DNA from 4 places in the Proteus mirabilis HI4320 genome. Region 3 is predicted to be linked to each of the others. Evidence: predicted binding sites of a transcription regulator. Region 3 holds the regulator's gene; each other region holds the start of a gene.
The links. The regulator PurR, encoded in region 3, represses purine synthesis genes. The targets are predictions, from matches to a motif close to CANGCAAACGTTTGCNTG.

Region 1 (3,971 bases), 550 kb from region 3:
AACATAACTTTAAAAAAATTAATAAAACTAATAATAAAATATAATAAAGTATATTTTTCAGTTATTTATAAGCTTTATTTGTAATAATAAAGTTAATTTTCATAGATAAATAAGATTTTTGTAAGAAATTAATAACAAAATGAATAGTAAATAGTGAGATAATGATTAAGTATTTATATTAATATTTTCTTATATATAACCTATTCCAATGTACTAAAAATAGCCTTATTGGTTGTTTTTAAGTCAAATTACTCATTCTGTGAGTGGTTTTAGATTAATTTGTTATTTTTTTTAACATGAGTAATTTAACTATTTTTAATAAAAAAAGTATTAAAATAGTAACATTTTTTATCAAGTTCGCAGTAAAACCCGTCCTTCAAGGGGGGAGGATACCAAGTTATGGCACGGTATAGAGAGGATTATGCTGCTAAAATTGTGGTTAGATGAATAAAAAACGAGGGTAGTAAGCCCCTAAAAAGAGGCTATATAATTGACAACTAAGATGAAGGGGGGGAGCCTACGGAGCGAGGCGGTAATAAAGCAGTATTGGCTGAATCGTCTTTTTCGTCTTTCGATAGGATCTTATTTTTACTCTCTTTTGCTTGTAGGTATCCCTCTAAACTGAGTTGATAGCGACGAATATTTTCAACATAACGATAAGCTTCATGTCCTCTCGCATAACCATAGGGAAGATCTAAATAGTATTTCTTTTGGCTGAGCAAAGGTAACCGCGCTTTTACATCTAACCAGCTATTAGGATTGGCGCCTTGCTGTTCGGTTAGCTTTCTTGCATCTAACATATGACCATATCCCATGTTATAAGCGGCAAGTGCAAACCAGATTTTTTCATCATCAGGGATAGTATCTGGTAGGCGAGAAAGAAGATGTTTTAAATATTGTGCACCTCCTTTGATACTTTCTTCGGGATCTAACCTATCTGTTATACCCATACTTGACGCAGTTGGACGTGTTAGCATCATTAAGCCTCTTACACCTGTCGGTGACGTGGCATGGGGATCCCAATGTGATTCTTGCCAAGCCATTGCTGCTAATAAACGCCAATCAAAAGTCTCGGCATATTTTTCAAACAGAGGTTGATAATTAGGTAATATTGAGTCAATGGCGGTAATAAAAGAGAGTGTATCAAAGTAGTCAAATGAACCAACATGACCAAAATACTTCTCTTCTAGTCTTGCGAGCACATCGTCTTGGGAAAGTTGATTGAAGTAATCCAACATGGCTGCATACAGACTATTATCATCTTGATTTGGTAAATACCACGTTAATGGACGACTTTCCGTCACCTCAAAAGCGACTGCAACATTAGGGTGAATGCGTTGTTGTACCGCGACGCTGATTGAATCGGCCAGTACATAAGTTATTTTACCTTCAGATAACTCTTCAAGTAGCTGTGAAGTCGTTTTAGTCTCTGATTCTTCCCATTCGAGTTCAGGATATTGCGTTTCTTTTAATGTTTTTAATAAGCTGGCATGAGCTGAACCGGCTGCGACGACAAGGCGCCCATTAAGCTCATCAAAACGACGAGGCCTCAATGTGCCTTTACGATAGATCAGTTGTTGAGAAACTGAGAAATAGGCTGGCCCACTTCGTGTCGTATCTAGCCTTTCTTTATTATAAATTAATCCAGCGGCAATAAAGTCTGCTTTATTATTCTCCAGATCATCAAAGAGTTGGTTGATATTCGTCCGCATATTAACGACAAGTTTCACGCCAAGATAATCAGCAAAGCGTTTCACTAATTCATAATCGAAACCTACGGGGTCCTTTTTATCATTTATCGTTATCAGTGGTGAAGGGATAGTACTCACTCTAAGCTCACCACGAGATAAAATCTTATTTATCTGCGCTTTTTGCCTGTCAGGCCAAGTAATATTCAGTGCAATAATCGCGGCTGAAAATAGCGCTATGATAACGATAACGAAATAGTTAATCCTTATATTGTTCAATAGGTTGGTTCTCGTTAACGTTGTTTTTTATTGTGTGTAAAGTAGTCATTTAAACATGGATAAATTTCCAGTAATCGACCATTTTGCTCAACATTTTGCTAAGACGCAACTTGATTACACCAATTAATGATGAAAACACGCTAAGTTAAATGCTGTTATTTTGTTCACGCAAACGGTTTCGTCTGAGCAGTTATTCTATTATACTAGGCGCGTTTCCCCTGAATGATTGATCAGGCTAGCTGCTAAAAGAGAGAACTCAATATTATGGAAATCCTGCGTGGCTCCCCCGCTTTATCCGCTTTTCGTATTAATAAACTATTAACTTTATGTCAGGAAAACCAACTTCCTGTCCGTGGTATTTATGCGGAGTTTATCCATTTTGTAAAAGTGGATGGACAGCTATCTGAAGATGAACAAGCTAAATTAAGCAAGTTACTGCACTATGGCCCTTCATTAACAGAGCATGAGCTTGTTGGAGAGATGCGTATTGTTGTACCACGACCGGGAACCATTTCGCCATGGTCGACTAAAGCGACAGATATTGCCCATAATTGTGGTTTAACACAAGTGGTTAGAATTGAACGTGGTATTGCTTATTATATAGATAGCGATACGATGGCCGAAGAACAGTGGCAGTTGTTATACGGTTTTATTTATGATCGTATGATGGAAACAATTTTTACCGATTATCAACAAGTTAATGCGCTATTTGCTGAACAGACACCCACCCCATTAAAAACAATTGATGTTCTTGCTCACGGTAAAGATGCGCTAGTTGCTGCCAATATTGAAATGGGGTTAGCGCTGGCTGATGATGAAGTTGATTATCTAGTAGATGCTTTTAAACGTTTGCAACGCAATCCAACTGATGTAGAACTTTATATGTTCGCTCAAGCAAACTCAGAGCATTGCCGTCATAAAATTTTTAATGCAGATTGGATAATCGACGGTAAAGCGCAAGACAAATCATTATTTAAAATGATTAAAAATACTTTTGAGCAAACTCCTGATTATGTCTTGTCGGCTTATAAAGATAATGCTGCTGTAATGGAAGGCTCCGTTGCTGGGCGTTTTTATCCCGATACGGAAAAAGGGCATTACCGTTATCATCAAGAGCCTGTCCATATCTTAATGAAAGTGGAAACGCACAATCACCCAACGGCAATTTCTCCGTGGCCTGGTGCAGCAACCGGCTCTGGCGGTGAAATTCGTGATGAAGGGGCGACAGGCCGTGGGGCAAAACCTAAAGCGGGTTTAGTCGGTTTTTCCGTTTCTAACTTACGTATTCCGGGGTTTGAACAACCTTGGGAAGAAGATTTTGGCAGACCAGAACGTATTGTCAGTGCACTGGACATTATGACAGAAGGCCCTTTAGGTGGAGCCGCATTTAATAATGAATTTGGTCGCCCCGCCTTATTAGGTTATTTCAGAACCTATGAAGAGCAGGTTAATAGTCATAATGGTGTTGAAATTCGAGGCTACCATAAACCTATTATGTTGGCTGGTGGTATTGGTAATATTCGCGAAGATCACGTGCAAAAAGGTGAGATCTCCGTGGGTGCTAAGTTAATTGTACTTGGTGGCCCATCGATGAATATCGGCCTAGGCGGTGGTGCGGCTTCTTCTATGACTTCCGGCCAGTCAGATGCTGATTTAGATTTTGCTTCTGTGCAACGAGATAACCCAGAAATGGAGCGTCGTTGCCAAGAGGTTATCGATCGCTGTTGGCAATTAGGTGATGATAACCCGATTTTATTTATTCATGATGTCGGAGCGGGGGGGCTTTCTAATGCCATGCCTGAGCTTGTCAATGATGGCGGGCGTGGAGGTCGTTTTGAGTTACGTAACGTTTTAAATGATGAACCGGGTATGAGTCCTCTAGAGATCTGGTGTAATGAGTCGCAAGAGCGTTATGTATTAGCGGTATCCCCAGAAAAAATGCCACTATTTGATGCGCTATGCCAACGAGAAAGAGCCCCTTACGCTGTCATTGGCGAGGCAACA
Region 2 (3,971 bases), 870 kb from region 3:
GAACGGGTGCAGTATCCTGAATGTTCAGGAAAAAATAGCGAATAACTGGCCTTGTATTCACAGGCCAGTACATTTAAAGGCTATTATTCTCTAACTTTCTGAGTCGGACTGCTAGCTTAATTTTTCTAGCGCCCATTTAATCGGATATTGATAGGCTTCATCGAGCAGGGGACTTAATGTACTTAAGCTCTTTTGCAGAGCTTGATGGTTATTATGTACTAAGTTGAGATGCCCTACTTTGCGGGCTGGACACACTTCTTTTTCATACCAATGTAGATGAACTAAAGGTAATGATAGCCATTTGATGTCGATCTCCGTTCCAATAAGATTAACCATTACCGCCGATTGGCAAACATTAGGTTTGGGCATCGGTAAATCAAGAATAGCACGTAAGTGAAGTTCAAACTGGCTAATAGAAGCACCATTTTGTGTCCAGTGACCACTGTTGTGGACGCGAGGTGCGAGTTCATTAATCAGTAATTTATCACCGACAATAAAGCATTCCATGGCCATTACACCGATATAATTTAGTTTATTGAGGATCTTGCTAAGCATATCCTCTGCTAATTGTTGTAATGCCTCGGGAGGATTTGGTAGCGCAACACTCATGCGTAAAATGCCATCTTGATGAAGATTGTGAGTGAGTGGATAAAAAACACAATCCCCCTGACGATTTCTTGCACCAACTAAAGAGACTTCTCCAGAGAAAGGAATACCTTGTTCGACAATACATTCACCATATATTTCGGCTGGTAATTGTTGTTCGTCACCTGGGTGTATCCGCCATTGACCTCGTCCGTCGTAACCACCAACACGGCGTTTAACGATAATAAACTCCCCTAGCTGATTGAATAGCTCAGGCCATTGCTCAGCCGAAGTTAATGGTTGCCAAGGTGCCGTCGCTAAATGAAGTTCATCAAGGAGTTGTTTTTGTGGTAAGCGATCTGCGAGTAATGGAAAAATATCTCGGTTAATAAAGTTAGCATGGTGCTCTAACTCATTGGTTAATGCGGTTTCCGGCCAACGTTCAATTTCTGCGGTAATAATACTCTTTTGATAAGGTACCGCTTCGGGTTCAGCATCAAGCCCTACGGGATATACCGCAATACCTAATGGCTCACCCGCTTGACGTAACATTCGACCTAACTGTCCATTACCAAGAACACAAACCGGCTTCATAGCGCCTCCCTTGGATCAGGGTGATTAAGGACTTCTTGTGTTTGTGTTGCTCGCCATTGTGTTAATGCATTAAAAATATCAGCAGAGTGTAATGCTAAAATTTGTGCGGCAAGTAGCGCGGCATTAGCAGCCCCCGCTTTACCAATAGCCAGTGTGCCAACGGGAATACCTTTCGGCATTTGTACAATAGAATAAAGGCTATCAACACCACTTAATGCAGCACTTTGTACAGGAACCCCTAATACAGGAACTAAGGTTTTGGCTGCCAACATCCCCGGTAAATGTGCAGCACCGCCAGCACCCGCAATAATCACGTCAAAACCATTCTCTTTGGCCTGTTCTGCGAAACGAAATAATTTATCCGGTGTTCGGTGTGCGGAAACAATTTCAACATGGTAAGGAAGTTGTAACGTGTCTAGGACTTCTGCGGCATGACACATTGTCGCCCAGTCACTTTTCGAACCCATCACAATGGCGATACGAGGGGATGAGGTATTGAGACCAACTTGAGAAGACATTACTTAACTGCTCCTGTAAGCATAAACGGATATAGCCAGAGAAACTGAGCATGATAGTATCACGCTAACACGTCAAGGAAAACGTTTGCGTAAAGAAAAATATGCTACAATAGCCGAAAAAGTATCATCTATTTAAAATGGAAATTGGATCAGTTCGATTTTATCTGAGGTGACTTTAAACATTGAGCCTTCCGTATGCCAAGCTCCTAATACACCTCGATAATGTGGTTTCCCATCAATGTCGACGGTGTGGATCGCCGGTCGATGAGTATGACCGTGGATCATCCATTGGGTATTAAATTGTTTAAAGGTATTGATAACGGCTTGAGCATTAACGTCCATTATCGCTTCAGATTTGTATTGGTTGCTACTTTGACTACGAGAGCGCATTTTTTTAGCAATACGTAATCGAATGGTCAGAGGAAGGAGTAGGAATAAGCGTTGAATAAACTTATTGTGGACTTTTTTACGATAGCGTTGATAGGCATCATCATCGGTGCAAAGCGTATCACCATGTAAGATTAAAATACGATGTTGCTCTATCTCAAGCACTTTTTCTTGTGGTAGCAGTGTCATTCCGCTCTCTTTTGCAAAGCGAGAGCCGATTAAGAAATCGCGGTTACCATGAATAAAATAGCAGGGCACTCCCGCATTTTTTAATGCCATTAATGCTTGGGCTATGCGCTGATGTAGTGGATTAGGATCATCATCACCAATCCAAAAATCAAAGAAATCGCCCAAAATATAAAGTGCATTTGCGTGGATCGCTTGCTCTTGTAAAAAGCGAAGAAAACCGGCAGTAATTGCCGGTTCGTGCTCACTTAAATGCAGATCTGCAATAAACAGGGTGCACATAAAAAGCGCTACTTATTCGCTAACAGTAACACTGTTAATGATAATATCTTCACGAGGAACATCTTGGTGGAAACCACTGCGACCAGTAGAAACGGCTTTGATTTTGTCTACAACATCCATTCCTTCAACAACTTCAGCAAATACACAATATCCCCAACCATTGGCATTTTCTGCACGGAAGTTTAAGAAGTCGTTATCTGCTACGTTGATAAAGAATTGTGCTGTTGCAGAATGTGGATCGTTGGTACGAGCCATCGCTAATGTACCACGATTATTGGCAAGACCGTTGTTTGCTTCGTTTCTTACCGGGGCTTTAGTTTCTTTTTGCTTCATACCAGGTTCAAAACCACCACCTTGGATCATAAAACCATTAATAACACGGTGGAAGATAGTGTTATCGTAGAACCCTTCTTTACAGTAATCTAAAAAATTTTCTACGGTTGCAGGTGCTTTATCTGCAAATGTTTTAATCACGATATCGCCGTAATTGGTATGAAAAGTAACCATATTCAGATCCTAGTATAATTTTAGTTTTACCCAGATGTGGGCTGAAACAATAGACCGTTTTTTTATACCACAGTTACCTTATTTAGTCAGTATTCATCTTTTGTTCATGGCGACTTTCAGGCTAAAAATCGCGAAAATAGTAATAGAAAACATTTTTCGCCAATTATTTCACCAATAAACTCAATTTGGCGCCTTACTGTTAACGATTGAACAGTGAAAATAAACGCAGAGCAGAGTAATATAAGAGACTATTAATTGGATTACCTTTGAGTTTAGGCATTAAAACCCTTATAAAGGTAATGTTATGTGGTTATTTTTATCGCTGTAGTCGTTATTTTATATACATAAATACGTAATCAACACGTACAGTTAAAAATGGGAACGTCCTCTGATGCTAAAGATTTTTAATACTCTTACTCGACAAAAAGAAGAATTTAAACCTATCCATAAAGGAAAAATAGGTATGTACGTGTGTGGCATCACTATTTATGATTTATGTCATATTGGTCATGGACGTACATTTGTGGCATTTGATGCCATAACCCGCTATTTACGTTATTTAGGGTATGATGTGAATTATGTGCGCAATGTCACCGATGTGGATGATAAAATCATCAAGCGTGCGATTGAAAATAATGAAACTTGCGAACAATTAACGACACGTATGTTAGCGGAAATGCATAAAGATTTTGATGCATTGAATATCTTACGCCCTGATTCAGAGCCACGAGCCACACATCATATTGCAGAAATTATTGCTCTTACCGAGACATTAATTAAACGTGGTCATGCTTATGTAGCAGAAAATGGTGATGTGATGTTTGCCATTGATACCGATCCGGATTATGGCTTGCTTTCTCGTCAAGATTTAGAGCAACTACAAGCAGGGGCTCGGGTTGAAGTCGCTAACGT
Region 3 (3,971 bases):
TTGGCGACTAAGAACAACGCTGTCATGCTCACTGCGTAGCCAATTAACAATAAAGGTAATAGTGTTTTACCCGACATTTTTGATAATAAAATGCGACAACCATAACCACCTACCATAAATGCGATGGTTTGTGGAATATAGCTTAAGCCGATATCTTGTGGTGAATAACCCATCTTCTCAAGGATAATCGGAGAGCCTGCTAACCAAGCAAAGAAACCCGCACTACAGGACGCGTAAACTAATACGTTACCGGCATAGATAGGTGACTTAAGCAAAGTTAAAAATGATACTGTAGATGGGCCTGCATCAATAACTGATTTTTGTTTAATATTTTTTAGCATCAATGTGGGTAGCATTAATACAAGAGTAATTGCCATCAGCAACATAAAAATCATGCGCCAGCCACCGTGGTTTAACAGAAAAGCACCAATGAGTGGCGCTAAGGCTGGGGAAAGGGCGACCAATGGCATAATTGATGCGAAAACGTGTTGAGCGCGAGACTCATCAAAACGGTCTATCACTAGTGCTTGCCAAATAACGGCTGCAGAGCAGACGCCAAAGGCTTGTAAGAAGCGCATGGTTAGTAAACCGGCAGCACTGTCTACCCAAAGCATACCTAGACAACCTAGGGAGAAGAAACTTAGCCCAATAAGTAAAATAGGCTTACGCCCCAATTTGTCTGAGAGTGGTCCCCAAAGTAGTTGAGCGACAGCAAAGCCAAATAGAAAGATACTTAAGCTGTTACTGACGGCGCCTTCACTGATTGATAATTCGCGTTGCATCATACCAAATGCAGGCAGATACATATCGATAGCTAAATAGCCCAGCATACTAAGGCAGGCGAGATACACCATAAAGAGAGAAGGTGTTTTTGATTGTGTGGAATTCTTTAAAGTCATTTTAATTTTCTATGTTATGTGATGTAAAACATTTTATATATTGTAGCTAAGAGTGATTTTACTTGTGAAACGGGAATATTTGGTTAATGCTGTGAAAAAAATTCAAAGGAATAAATATTATGTGGTCAGAATACTCGCTAGAGGTCGTTGATGCTGTCGCTAGAACGGGGAGTTTTAGCTCAGCCGCTCAAGAATTGCACAGAGTACCCTCCGCGGTGAGTTACACCGTGAGACAATTAGAAGAATGGCTTGCCGTTCCTTTGTTTGAACGCCGGCATCGTGATGTTGAATTAACCGATGCGGGTAAGATCTTTATTAAAGAAGCCCGTTCTGTTATCAAAAAAATGAATGACACTCGCCATATGTGCCAGCAAGTCTCAAATGGCTGGCGGGGGCAGTTTAGCATTGCCGTGGATGGTATTGTCAAACCGGCTAGAACACAGCAACTTATTCTGGACTTTTATCGCCATTTTCCTGATATCGAACTCTATGTTTATCCTGAAGTTTTTAACGGTGTCTGGGATTCATTAGTGAACGGGCGTGTTGATTTGGCTATTGGTGCCACTAGAGCTTCACCTATTGGTGAACGTTATAGTTTTAAAGATATGGGCTTTATGCCGTGGCGATGTGTGTGTCATGCTGATCATCCTCTTGCAAGCGCGGCACATCCATTAACCGATGATGAACTACGGCCTTATCCTAGTTTATGTTTAGAAGATACCTCACGTAGTTTACCAAAACGAGATACTTGGGCATTAAATAATCAGCGCCGAATGATAGTACCTTCATGGGATATGGGGCTTGAGTGTTTATTAGCAGGATTATGTGTTGGTATGGTGCCTTGGCACCGAGCGGAGCCATTAATCGAACAAGGTAAGTTGGTTACCCTTACCTTAGCACAACCCTTGCCAGACAGTCCGTGCTGTCTAACATGGGTTGATAAAAGCGAATCGCCGGCATTAACTTGGCTATTAGATTATCTAGGCGATAGCCAAACCTTAAATGAGGAATGGCTTCGTTAATGAAGGAGATCAGCGGCGATAATCAATAAATGGACCATCGGCAACAGAGCGACGTTCTACTAGGCGCGGGTGTACTTCGATAGTTTGTGCATCCTCGCGTTTATTCACAATACGGTCGAGTAACATGGAAAAAGCCATTTGTCCTAAACGCTCTTTCGGCTGGTGAACCGTGGTTAAAGCTGGTGTGAAATAGCGTGCATTACGGATATTGTCGTAGCCGACAATGGAAATATCGGCAGGAACACGTAATCCTAACTCATCAGCTGCACATATTGCTCCCATCGCCATAACATCACCGCCACAAAATACGGCAGTAGGGCGTTGCTTTTGATTGAGCATTTGGGTCATGGCTTTGTAACCAGATTCAGGTTCAAAGTCACCTTGTACAATCCACTCTTCTTTTACCGTAATTTTCGCTTCTTCCATGGCTTTTAAAAAGCCCTGTAAACGACCGCCTCCGGTATTTCGCTCTAGAGGGCCGGGGATAATACCAATATCACGATGACCTCGTTCAATAAGATAACGACCGGCTATATAGCCACCATGGAATGCGTTATCAATAATGGTATCAGTAAAGTCACCGCGGGCTTTTCCCCAGTCCATTACGACCATCGGAATATTACGATAACCTTCTAAGAGAGAAAGAAGATGATCGGGATATTCTGAACACATGACTAATAAACCATCAACACGTTTTTGTGCCAACATAGCTAAATAAGCTTTTTGTTTATCAAGATTATTATGTGAATTACATAAAATTAGCGTGTAGCCTTTGCTATAACAACTATTTTCAACAGCTTCAATCACTTCAGCAAAGTAAGGTGCTTCACTGGACGTGGCTAATAAACCAATAGATTTAGTGTGATTGACTTTTAAACTACGTGCGACAGCACTCGGCGAATAATTTAATTCTTTTATCGCAGCCCAAACTGCCGCTCTTGTGTTCTCAGCAACAAAACGAGTTTTGTTGATCACATGAGAAACAGTCGTGGTTGATACGCCTGCGCGTTTTGCCACGTCTTTTATTGTTGCCATGGTGTGGAAAACTCCTGACCTTCATTGGTCTCTTTTAATTCATTTTATGGTTTAACTGCCAGTATAGTCATATATAGGGCAAACACTGGCAATAATTTAGCGATTAGCTGTGAATTTTGTATGATCTAGCTCAAAAGTGAAAGTATTAATCAATGTTATAAATTGTGCTCTAGTCGCTATTTTAGCAAAACTTGATATGTAATAATAATTAACCATGACAAGATTATGGTTTAATCTGAGTATTATAATCATTTTGAGGGAGAAATAGATGGATACGGATCTGAAATTTGGTTTAAGTACCGCAGTAGCAGCACTGGTTATGATCGTAATATATGCAAGTTTATTGTTTTGATTGTTAATTGCTAATTATTTACTTAAATTTTAGCTATCCAAAGTGAGCAATCAAATATATCAATATAACAAAGGGCACTAGGCCCTTTGTTATTAGATTATCAAAAATGGTTTTCCCATCTCTGAAACAGTCAATTAAGCAAGATTTGCTTCAACAAATGACCAGTTAACCAGTGCCCAGAACTCTTCTAAGTATTTCACACGTGCATTACGATAGTCGATGTAGTAAGCGTGCTCCCAGACGTCAACAGTTAACAGTGGTTTATCTTCGCCAGAAACAGGTGTTGCAGCGTTAGATGTATTAACAATGGCTAATGAGCCATCTGCTTTTTTCACTAACCAAGTCCAACCTGAACCAAAGTTTTTTGCAGCTGCATCATTAAATTGTTTTTTGAACTCTTCAAAAGAGCCAAACGCTTTATTGATTGCTTCTGCAATTTTACCTGTTGGTGCACCGCCTGCGTTTGGTGCTAAGCAATTCCAGTAGAATGTATGGTTCCAAACTTGAGCAGCATTATTGAAAATACCACCTTCAGTAGTTTTGATGAGCTCTTCTAAAGATTTATTTTCTAAATCAGTACCTTTAACCAAGTTATTTAAGTTGGTTACGTAAGTTTGGTGGTGTTTGCCGTAGTGGTATTCTAATGTTTCTTTAGAGATATGT
Region 4 (3,971 bases), 530 kb from region 3:
AGATATCCAAGACTTTTTGTTTCACTTTTTCAATGTTCGCTTCATCATTGATATTATCAAGGACATCACACATCCAACCGGCTAAATCTTTTGCTTCCGCTTCTTTAAAACCACGACGTGTAATCGCAGGAGAACCAATACGAATACCAGATGTAACAAATGGACTGCGAGGATCATTTGGCACACTATTTTTGTTCACAGTGATATTAGCACGACCCAGTGCAGCATCAGCATCTTTACCTGTAATATCTTTATCAACTAAGTCTAATAAAAACAGGTGGTTCTCTGTGCCACCAGATACTACTTTATAACCGCGCGCTAAGAAAACGTCTACCATTGCTTTCGCATTTTTTGCAACTTGTTGCTGGTAAACTTTAAACTCAGGTTCCATTGCTTCTTTTAATGCAACGGCTTTACCCGCGATCACATGCATTAAAGGACCACCTTGAGAGCCAGGGAATACGGCAGAGTTTAATTTCTTATAAAACTCTTCATCGCCACCCTTAGCAAGGATAAGACCACCACGAGGACCCGCTAATGTTTTGTGTGTTGTTGTAGTCACAACGTGAGCATGTGGTACTGGGTTTGGATAGACACCCGCTGCAATCATACCTGCAACGTGAGCCATATCGACAAATAAGTAAGCCCCTACGCTATCTGCGATTTCACGCATTTTAGCCCAATCAACCAAACCTGAATAAGCTGAAAAACCACCAATGATCATTTTTGGTTTATGCTTTTTAGCTTGCTCAGCGATATCTTGGTAATCAATTTTACCTGCTTCATCAATACCATAAGGAACGATATTGTAGAGTTTACCAGAGAAGTTAACCGGAGAGCCGTGAGTTAAGTGACCACCTTGGGCCAAATTCATCCCTAATACTGTATCACCCGGTTTAAGTAATGCCATATACACAGCCGCATTCGCTTGTGATCCAGAGTGAGGTTGTACGTTTGCATAATCAGCACCAAATAGTGCTTTGGCACGATCAATAGCTAATTGTTCAACAACATCAACGTATTCACAACCGCCGTAGTAGCGTTTACCTGGATAACCTTCTGCATATTTGTTGGTCAGCTGAGATCCCTGCGCCTGCATAACACGAGGACTAGTATAGTTTTCAGAAGCAATTAATTCGATGTGCTCTTCTTGACGAGTCACTTCACCTTCCATTGCATTCCATAATTCCGGATCGTAATCAGCAATATTCATTTCACGTTTTAACATTCACATCTCCTGACTCAGCTAACTTCACTAAAGGCGAACTCCCTTACGGGAGTAAGAATGACATACAGTGTAAACTCTTTTTCCTCATTGAGATAGTCCCAAAAGAAAAAATACGCAATCGTTTGCTAAGCCACTATAACACAGTTCTATTACTTTTTGATAACCTCATTTTATCTGCTGTTTTTGTTCTTTTTGAGGCACATCTCGCTAATTTATGTAAACCCTCAACATCATTCTCTAAGATTTCCCCATTTTCCTAAAAAAAAATAAAAACTCAGATTTACAAATAAAGCAAAAAGATATAAGTTGTATTAAAAATACATGTTATAAAAATCATATTAAACTGAATATTTTTCAGGAGCAATTATGTTAGATGCACAAACTATCGCGACAATTAAATCCACTATTCCTCTTATTGCTAAAACAGGCCCCGCGTTAACGGCACATTTTTACGACAGAATGTTCTCTCGCCATCCTGAGTTAAAAGATATTTTTACCATGAGCCACCAAAGCAGTGGCGCACAACGTGAAGCGTTATTTAATGCGATATGTGCTTATGCAACGCACCTTGAGGATTTACCTGCTATTTTGCCGGCGGTAGAAAAAATTGCACAAAAACATGCCAGTTTGAATATTCTTCCTGAACATTATCCTATTGTTGGAGAAAACTTATTAGCCACCATTGATGAAATGTTTAACCCGGGCAAAGAAGTGCTTGATGCTTGGGGAGCCGCTTACCAAGTTTTGGCTGATGTTTTTATTAATCGGGAAGAGCAAATTTATCAACAAAAAGAACAAGCATCTGGAGGCTGGCGAGGATTACGTCACTTTAAAGTTAAGCATAAAGTAAAACAAAGTGAGGTTATTACCAGCTTTGAATTAGAGCCTGAAGATGGACAAGCGGTTACACCTTACCGTGCAGGCCAATATTTAAGTATTTATATTCGTGATGAGAAACTTGCAAATCAAGAAATTCGTCAATATTCCTTAACGCAATCGGCAAACAATAAAACCTATCGTATTGCGGTAAAACGTGAAGACAAGGGAATTTTATCTAATTTTCTTCATGACCATATCCAAGAAGGAGACATCTTACAAGTTGCCGCACCAGGGGGCGATTTTTATTTAGATATCTCATCAACAACGCCTGTCACATTAATTTCAGCAGGTGTAGGCTTAACTCCTATGTTAGCGATGTTGCACACTCTCTCTTCTCACCAAGCACAAGTCAATTGGTTACATGCAGCGGAGCATGGTGGCGTGCATGCTTTTAAGGAAGAAATCGCACAAGCAGGAAAGCAAATTGAACAATATCAACAAGCCGTATGGTATCGTCTCCCTCGTACTGAAGATATAATCAATAAAGACTATCAATTTGAAGGGTTGATGGATTTAACCAAGATACATGAATGGCTATCAATACCTAATATGCAGTTCTATTTCTGTGGTCCATTACCTTTTATGCAATCTGTCGCTAAACAACTTATTACTCTCGGTATTGAAAGCGATAAACTTCATTATGAGTGCTTTGGCCCTCATACTGTTATTAGCCAATAACAGCCAGAATAGGTAAGAGAATAAATTAAATAATAAGGAAAAAGCGCTGATTATTTTACTATTCAGCGCTTTTTATATTGGAAACCACTAACTATTTAATAAGTAACTTTTATTGATGTCGGTATAACATGATATTTAGACGAATAGCGATACCAAATAACACTAATTAAACAGAGTGTATAGCCGAACAACTCGCTACCTTCTTCCACCATATTTTTTACTGTGCGGTTATAGTCTTCACCTAACAATTTCTCCCACAAAATCCCCATACCAAATAAGCGAGAGAACAGTAAAACACTGAGTAAACCCGCCATAAGCATTCCTTGACTAGAATGCGTTATAAAATGGGTTAAGCCATATAATGTTTTTTTCCCTTCTCTGATAGCGATCGCTATACAGACAAATGTTACCGTTAATGCAAACCAAACCCATGAACCATGTGCTAATTGGTCAAAAACACCATCTAACTCACGAATTAAGATACACAAGAAAAAGCCCATAATCAGTGTGTATCCCCCTCTCATTTCTGGCTGTTTATAAGCAGGTATAAAGAAAAGAAGACATATTATAGCCACAATAAGTTCTTGCCCCAGTTCGGTTGCTGAGGTTTCAGAAATACCATTATTCAGCACCAAAATATCGAGGAAAATAAACCCTGTTGTTATTGCCACAATCATGGCGGAAAACAAAAATAAAGCAAAACGCTTTAATAAATAGCTAAGCACGATATTACCCATAGAATAATAAATATTTAAGTTGATGATAATAACTGTCTACAAAAGTTATTGAATAACATTTTGTGCCTTAAAAGGTGAGAATTTTAGTAAAATAAATTGTTTATTATCATCAATAGACTTGTATAAGATATAAATAGCACAATAGGTGAAACATAAAAAAACATTTTATGAACAAAGAAAGATAATTATTAATATTACTTATTTAATGAGTATAATTATCAGCAATACAAATCATTTATTATCACTTATAAATTTATAAAAGATAATCAGTAAATAAATAAACTTATTGAGATAATATAAAAAAGAATTAATTAATAAAGATAAAAAAACCTGATAATTAAACTAATAATCATCAGGTTTCATAAACAACGCTTATTTATTTTTTAAATAGCTTCTTCGTCTTGCTCTCCAGTACGAATACGGATAACTCGATTCACATCAAAAACAAA

Region 1: purL (phosphoribosylformylglycinamidine synthase) is a predicted target of PurR. The motif match lies at 2,133-2,150, and genes of this name have one in related genera.
Region 2: purE (5-(carboxyamino)imidazole ribonucleotide mutase) is a predicted target of PurR. The motif match lies at 1,772-1,789, and genes of this name have one in related genera.
Region 4: glyA (serine hydroxymethyltransferase) is a predicted target of PurR. The motif match lies at 1,340-1,357, and genes of this name have one in related genera.

The regions. Positions count from the first base shown of each region.
Region 1 covers NC_010554.1:2,020,523-2,024,493, reverse strand. Annotated here, with positions in the region: gene mltF (membrane-bound lytic murein transglycosylase MltF) at 498-1,967, opposite strand; gene purL (phosphoribosylformylglycinamidine synthase) at 2,232-3,971, shown strand, end outside.
Region 2 covers NC_010554.1:2,339,376-2,343,346, reverse strand. Annotated here, with positions in the region: gene purK (5-(carboxyamino)imidazole ribonucleotide synthase) at 112-1,179, opposite strand; gene purE (5-(carboxyamino)imidazole ribonucleotide mutase) at 1,176-1,697, opposite strand; gene PMI_RS10645 (UDP-2,3-diacylglucosamine diphosphatase) at 1,830-2,552, opposite strand; gene ppiB (peptidylprolyl isomerase B) at 2,565-3,059, opposite strand; gene cysS (cysteine--tRNA ligase) at 3,451-3,971, shown strand, end outside.
Region 3 covers NC_010554.1:1,473,457-1,477,427, reverse strand. Annotated here, with positions in the region: gene punC (purine nucleoside transporter PunC) at 1-899, opposite strand, end outside; gene punR (DNA-binding transcriptional activator PunR) at 1,019-1,921, shown strand; gene purR (HTH-type transcriptional repressor PurR) at 1,931-2,956, opposite strand; gene cydH (cytochrome bd-I oxidase subunit CydH) at 3,225-3,308, shown strand; gene sodB (superoxide dismutase [Fe]) at 3,443-3,971, opposite strand, start outside.
Region 4 covers NC_010554.1:2,007,927-2,011,897, forward strand. Annotated here, with positions in the region: gene glyA (serine hydroxymethyltransferase) at 1-1,228, opposite strand, end outside; gene hmpA (NO-inducible flavohemoprotein) at 1,595-2,785, shown strand; gene PMI_RS09225 (hypothetical protein) at 2,881-3,522, opposite strand; gene glnB (nitrogen regulatory protein P-II) at 3,906-3,971, opposite strand, start outside.